2 regions of the Hathewaya limosa genome follow, and region 2 is predicted to be linked to the other one. Evidence: a T-box and tRNA genes for the amino acid it is inferred to sense, from the RefSeq annotation. Region 2 holds a T-box; the other holds one or more tRNA genes.
The links. A T-box is a leader RNA that pairs with one kind of tRNA and senses whether it is charged. The one in region 2 lies ahead of leuS (leucine--tRNA ligase), so its partner is inferred to be a tRNA-Leu.

Region 1: it has a tRNA-Leu gene. The T-box ahead of leuS (leucine--tRNA ligase) is inferred to sense a tRNA for this amino acid. The anticodon was not compared.

Annotation. Positions count from the first base shown of each region.
Region 1 is NZ_JAUSWN010000002.1:15,080-18,500, reverse strand. It holds gene yabQ (spore cortex biosynthesis protein YabQ) at 1-98, shown strand, start outside; gene QOZ93_RS01455 (FtsB family cell division protein) at 139-411, shown strand; gene QOZ93_RS01450 (S1 domain-containing RNA-binding protein) at 454-870, shown strand; tRNA gene QOZ93_RS01445 (tRNA-Leu) at 1,076-1,164, shown strand; tRNA gene QOZ93_RS01440 (tRNA-Leu) at 1,236-1,324, shown strand; tRNA gene QOZ93_RS01435 (tRNA-Met) at 1,329-1,404, shown strand; tRNA gene QOZ93_RS01430 (tRNA-Met) at 1,408-1,484, shown strand; tRNA gene QOZ93_RS01425 (tRNA-Leu) at 1,513-1,601, shown strand; tRNA gene QOZ93_RS01420 (tRNA-Met) at 1,607-1,682, shown strand; tRNA gene QOZ93_RS01415 (tRNA-Met) at 1,687-1,763, shown strand; gene spoIIE (stage II sporulation protein E) at 2,059-3,421, shown strand, end outside.
Region 2 is NZ_JAUSWN010000013.1:9,604-13,024, forward strand. It holds gene QOZ93_RS08390 (J domain-containing protein) at 1-291, shown strand, start outside; gene QOZ93_RS08395 (hypothetical protein) at 403-921, shown strand; T-box leader at 982-1,195, shown strand; gene leuS (leucine--tRNA ligase) at 1,272-3,421, shown strand, end outside.

The DNA.
Region 1 (3,421 bases), on a different contig from region 2:
AATATATCTTTAAGTTCTTTAGAATTTTAATTAAGTATATGTTATTTCCACTTGAGTTATTAATATATAACGTAAAAAAAGTTTTTAATAAAGACTAAAGTATTATGAATTTACCAAATGTGAAAGGTATGATATACTATGAAAAGATTTATTAATAAAAAAAAGATATTAATTTTTTTATCGATAGTATATATAGGATATGTACTAATTTCACAACAAGTTATTATGCATGAGCAAAAAAATGAAATTAGTAAATGGAATACTGAATTAGGCAAGGTTAAGATGGAAAATCAAAAGTTAAAAGATGAGGTCACAATATCAGGAAAAGAAATTTACTTAGAAAAATTAGCTAGAGAAAAACTTGGATTAGTAAAAAAAGGTGAAGAAACAATAATAGATAAGAAAAAATAAAAAAATACATAAATATTTTATTTTAAGGAGGATACATTTTCAATGTCTTTACAACCAGGAAACATTTTAGAAGGCAAAGTGGTTAACATCACAAAATTTGGAGCGTTCGTAGAAGTGGAGGGCAAGATAGGGCTTTTACATATATCTGAAATATCTAAAACTTTTGTAAAGGATATAAGTAAACATTTAAAAGAAAATGATGTAGTAAAAGTGAAAGTAATTTCAGTAGATAATGATGGTAAAATAAGTTTGTCAATGAAGCAGTTAGAAGAAAATAAGCCTAAAAGAACTCATGTACCACAAGAAATCGATTGGGAAAAAGAAAAAAACAAGGCTCATCACCATAACTTTGAAGATAACCTTTCTAAATTTTTAAAAGAAAGTGAAGAAAGATTAAAAGATACTAAGAGTTATAAACTTGCTAAAGGTCAAGGAAGTATTAAAAAAAAGACAAAATAATTATTAGTTTAAAATAAAGAAGGCACATTTTTAAAGAATATGCTTTGGAAATGTAAAAAAGCTAGGGTATGAAAACGTTAATAACCCTAGCTTTTCTATTACCTTTTTAAAAAAAATAAATTTTTTTGTGTAAATGTGTTGACATGTGTACCATATTAATATATAATAACACTTGTCGCTGATGAAAAACAGCGAAACAAAATGTGCTGGAGTGGCGGAACTGGCAGACGCACAGGACTTAAAATCCTGCGGTGCTAACACACCGTACCGGTTCGATTCCGGTCTTCAGCACCAAATTTAAAAACTTGTTGACAGGTTTTTAAATAAGATATATAATCAATTTCATAAAATGAAAGCATGTAAATGCTGGAGTGGCGGAACTGGCAGACGCACAGGACTTAAAATCCTGCGGTGCTAACACACCGTACCGGTTCGATTCCGGTCTTCAGCACCAATGTCGCGGGGTGGAGCAGCTGGTAGCTCGTCGGGCTCATAACCCGAAGGTCGTAGGTTCAAGTCCTATCCCCGCAACCACATGGCGGAATAGCTCAGTTGGCTAGAGCATTCGGTTCATACCCGAAGTGTCGTAGGTTCAAATCCTATTTCCGCTACCATTTTAATCTTTACATGTTAATAATTTAAGCTGGAGTGGCGGAACTGGCAGACGCACAGGACTTAAAATCCTGCGGTGCTAACACACCGTACCGGTTCGATTCCGGTCTTCAGCACCAAATGCCGCGGGGTGGAGCAGCTGGTAGCTCGTCGGGCTCATAACCCGAAGGTCGTAGGTTCAAGTCCTATCCCCGCAACCAACATGGCGGAATAGCTCAGTTGGCTAGAGCATTCGGTTCATACCCGAAGTGTCGTAGGTTCAAATCCTATTTCCGCTACCAAATAGAGTGTAACTGTTGAATAAATTCAACAGTTTTTTTTATGTTTTTATATATTCTAGTCTTAATAAAATCTACAAATAATCTGTTAAATTCTTTAAGTTTTACTCAGTTATTATCATTTTAAAAGTTAAAATTTCAAATCTAAAATAGAATTTCATACAATATGGTAAAAAAATACAAATATACTCTTAAAATGTCTTATAAAAAATAAAATATAATTCCACCTTATGACAATTATTTCCAGTTCAAACTGGTATAATGATTTCGTAATTTTATAAAGGGTGGTGGATTAATTATGCAATATGGTATACAAGTTTTACCTTATAAAAGGGTTAAAAAAGAAAAGGAGGAAGAAAGGGAAAATAGTAAGATAAATATAGGTTTCATAAAACAGGCAATGTTATATAGTTTGGTTTGTCTGCTAATTAGTAGAGTTAAACTTATAAATGGTATGGCCCCATTTGGGATTGCTATGTTGATGGTATTTTCATTATATATTAATAAACAGATGTTTTTAGTGGCTTCTATAGGAAGTATGCTAGGTTATTTTTCATTAATGCCTAAAATTCAAAGTGTTGGAAATTATCTAATTTGTATTGGTGGTTTATTAATTTTAAACTATTTTATAAATAAGGAATCAAGAAAGAAAAAAGTTATAGCTATGTTTTTTATGATTTTTATTGAATTTATAGCTACTAAAATAATATTTAGTAAAATGAATCTTTCTCTTAGTGTTTTTTACGCTGTTATGGAAGGGTTATGCATTATTCCATTATATTATATTATGAACAAAGGTATTTTATGTTTTAAAAGTATAGATAATAAAAAATTATTTGACAATGAAGAAACTATTAGCATGGGAATAGTAATATCGTTAATTTTGGCAGGAACGTGGGGAGTCAGTTTTAAATCAATATCATTGATGAATATATTGGGACTTTATTTTGTATGTGTAGTTGGATTTACTTGTGGAAGTTCTGTCGGTGGGGGAGTTGGGGTTGTTTTAGGGTCTATAGTTGGAATGACATCTTTATCTATGCCAGTATATATAGCTGTTTTTGGAGTATGTGGTTTAATTGCAGGAGTTTTTAGAGATACAGGAAAATATTTTTCGGGTATTGCGTATGCTATTACATTTTTTATAATGCAAATTTATTTAGGAGTTGATTCTAGCTTTTTGGGATTTGAACTTTTAGCTTCTATGGCGTTATTTATGATAACTCCTAAAAAAATTTATAATAGAATTTGTTTAGAATTTAATGTTCAGGAAAAAAAGGAAGACTTAAATGATGGGTATATGCATAAAATAAGGGGGCTTTATGATGAAAGGTTAAATAAATTTTCTAATCTATTATTTAATATATCATACACCTTAGATTCTTTAGTGGATAATGAGAAACTTGAGATGAAAGGGAAAAGTTCGGCTCTGGTTGAAAATTTGGCGGATAGAGTATGTTGCAATTGTAATATGAAAAGTATTTGTTGGAAACAAGAAATGCATTATACCTATTCTGCATTTATGGAGCTTATACAAAATTATCAGGAGAATAATTTTCAGGTTCCTTATGAAATAGAAAGAAAATGCGTTAATAGAACTGCCTTAATGAAAAATACAGAGGATATAGTGAATAAATATATTATTAATGAGATGAAAAGAA
Region 2 (3,421 bases):
AACGTTGCTTTTAAAGATGCTGAATGGAATTATTTAATGGGTTTAATATATCTTAGAAAAGGATGGTATGATAGTGCAAGTACTTATATAACTACTGCATTTAATTTAAATCCTTCAAATATTGAATATAGAAATGCATATAATAATTTATCTACTCAAAATAATAGTTATAGAAAAAATTATTATGGCAAAAGCACTCGTGATAATGATATGTGCGACTTATGCGTAAAACTTTGGTGTGCAGATTCTTTATGTGAATGTATGGGTGGCGACCTTATTTCTTGTTTTTAAAATTTTGTTCATAAGATTGTAAAACTTATCTTCCTTAAGCTTTATGCCCATATGAAGATAAGTTTTCTTATTAAATAAGTGAAATTAACATTTTAAGGAGAATAGAAATATATGAATAAGAAAAATTTTCTTAGTAACAATATAGCTAAGGGAGGAATTTTTACTGCTATAAGTATAATATGTCTTTACTTAAGTATTTTAATTCCTGTAAATACTCTATTTTTTCTTATAGTTGCCTCTGCTTTAATTCCACTAACTCTTTTAAGTACCAATATAAAAACAACCTTTACCGTATATGGTGCAACATCCCTTTTATCTTTAATATTAATTCCTTCTAAAGGGATCGCTCTAGGTTACATAATTTTATTTGGTATTTATGGAATTATAAAATTTTTTATAGAGTGTATAAATAAACCTTTTATAGAATTATTACTTAAATTTCTATTTTTTAATTCTTCTTTAGGAATTTTATATTGTATTTATAAAACTTTACTCTTTAAAGCTATAAACATAAATTTACCTTATTTTCTCATATTAATATTAGCTCAATTTGCTTTTATAATATTTGATTATGCTTTAACTGTATTTATTAATTATAGTGAAGATCACTTATTAAAAAGGCTAAAATAGTAAGGTTGACATAAATTTTCTTTTACACTATAATAAATTCAATATACAATTTAATATCTTATAAAAACAATGAACAAGAGTAGTAATATATAATGTGTGTAAAGAGAGCTGTTGTTTGGTGAAAAACAGAGGCACTAATATGTGAACTTGCTTGGGAGTTTATCTATGATAATAAATAGATACGGTTATTTACCGTTATTCATAACAAGTTGAGAATATATAATTTATATATTCTAATTAGAGTGGTACCGCGAATACAGCTTTCGTCTCTTATTTTGAGATGAAAGCTTTTTTTAGTTTAAAAATTATATTTATAATAAATTAAAAAAGTTAAAAGGAGGACTAATATTATGAGTTATAATACTGAAATTGATAGAAAATGGCAAAAAAAATGGGAAGAAACTGAGTTATATAAATTTGATCCTAAAAAAGAAGGAGAAAAATTATATGTTCTTGAAATGTTCTCTTACCCTTCTGGAAGTCAGTTACACGCTGGACATTGGTTTAACTATGGGCCAGTAGATTCCTGGGCTAGATTTAAAAGAATGAGAGGATATAACGTATTTCAACCAATGGGATTTGATGCTTTTGGACTTCCTGCTGAAAACTTTGCAATCAAAACTGGAATTCACCCTAAAGATTCAACTGTAAAAAATATTGCTAAAATGGAAGAGCAATTAAAAGCTATGGGTGCTATGTTCAACTGGGAAAATGAAATAGTAACTTGTGAGGAAGATTACTATAAATGGACTCAATGGTTATTCTTAAAATTATATGAAAAAGGATTGGCATATAGAAAAAATGCTCCAGTAAATTGGTGTCCTAGTTGTAATACAGTACTTGCAAATGAACAAGTAGTTGATGGTTGTTGTGAAAGATGTGATTCTGAGGTTATAAAAAAAGATCTTACTCAATGGTTCTTAAAAATAACTGATTATGCAGATGAATTACTAGAAAAATTAGATACCTTAGATTGGCCTGAAAAAACTAAATCAATGCAAAAACATTGGATAGGTAAATCAACTGGAGCTGAAGTAACTTTCAAGTTAGATGGTTCTGATTTAACTTTCAATGTGTTTACTACAAGACCAGATACTCTATTTGGTGTTTCTTATGTAGTTTTAGCACCTGAAAACAAATTAGTAGATGAAATCACTACTGAAGAAAACAAAGCTGCTGTAGATGCTTATAGAGAAGCTGCTAAAAAACAATCTGAAATAGAAAGACAATCTATTTCTAGAGAAAAAACAGGTGTATTTACAGGTGCATATGCTATTAACCCTATAAATAATAAAAAAGTACCTGTTTGGGTTGGTGACTATGTGTTAAATACATATGGTACTGGTGCTGTTATGGCTGTTCCTGCACATGATGAAAGAGACTTTGCATTTGCTACAAAATATAGCCTTCCAATAGAAAGAGTTATTGAAGGTGGGGAAACTCTTCCTTATGTCGAATCCGGTGTACTTGTAAATAGTGGAGAATTCTCTGGTTTAAATTCTGAAGAAGCCAAAAAAGCTATTGTTGATAAATTAGTGAAGGATGGTATTGGTTTATCTAAAACTAACTTTAGATTAAGAGATTGGTTAGTTTCTAGACAAAGATACTGGGGTGCTCCAATTCCTATGATTTATTGTGATAAATGTGGAATTGTACCAGTACCTGAAAAAGATCTTCCAGTAAAATTACCTTACAATGTGGAATTCACTCCTGATGGAAAATCTCCACTTGCTAAATGTGAGGAATTTGTAAATACTACTTGCCCTCATTGTGGTGGCCCTGCTCATAGAGAAGTAGATACCTTAGATACATTTGTTTGTTCTTCTTGGTATTATTTAAGATATCCTGATAACAAAAATTGTGAAAAAGCTTTTGATCCAGAACTAATTAATCAAATATTACCTGTTGATAAATACGTGGGTGGACCAGAACATGCTTGCATGCACTTACTTTATGCAAGATTCATAACTAAAGCTCTAAGAGATATGGGATATTTAAAATTTGATGAACCATTTAAATCTCTTACTCACCAAGGTTTAATACTTGGACCTGATGGACTAAAAATGAGTAAATCTAAAGGAAATACTATTTCACCTGATGATTACATTAGTAAGTATGGTTCAGATGTATTTAGAATGTATTTAATGTTCGGATTTGCTTACACTGAAGGTGGGGCTTGGAGCGACGAAACTATAAAATCTATTTCTAAATTTGTAGATAGAATAGAAAGAACTCTTGATTCATTTATTGAAGAAATAAAGAAAAATGAAAACGGAAAAGATACTATAGATAAGGCTGAAAAAGAGTTAAATTTCTGGAGACATTCTTCAATTAAAGCTGTAACTGCAGATAATGAAATTCTTCAATTTAATACTTCTATAGCTAGATTGATGGAATTTTTAAATGCATTTTCTAAATACGCAAATGAGACTTCTAAAAACTATGACTTCTTAAAAGAAACTATAATAGATTTCTTAAAACTTTTAGCTCCATTTGCACC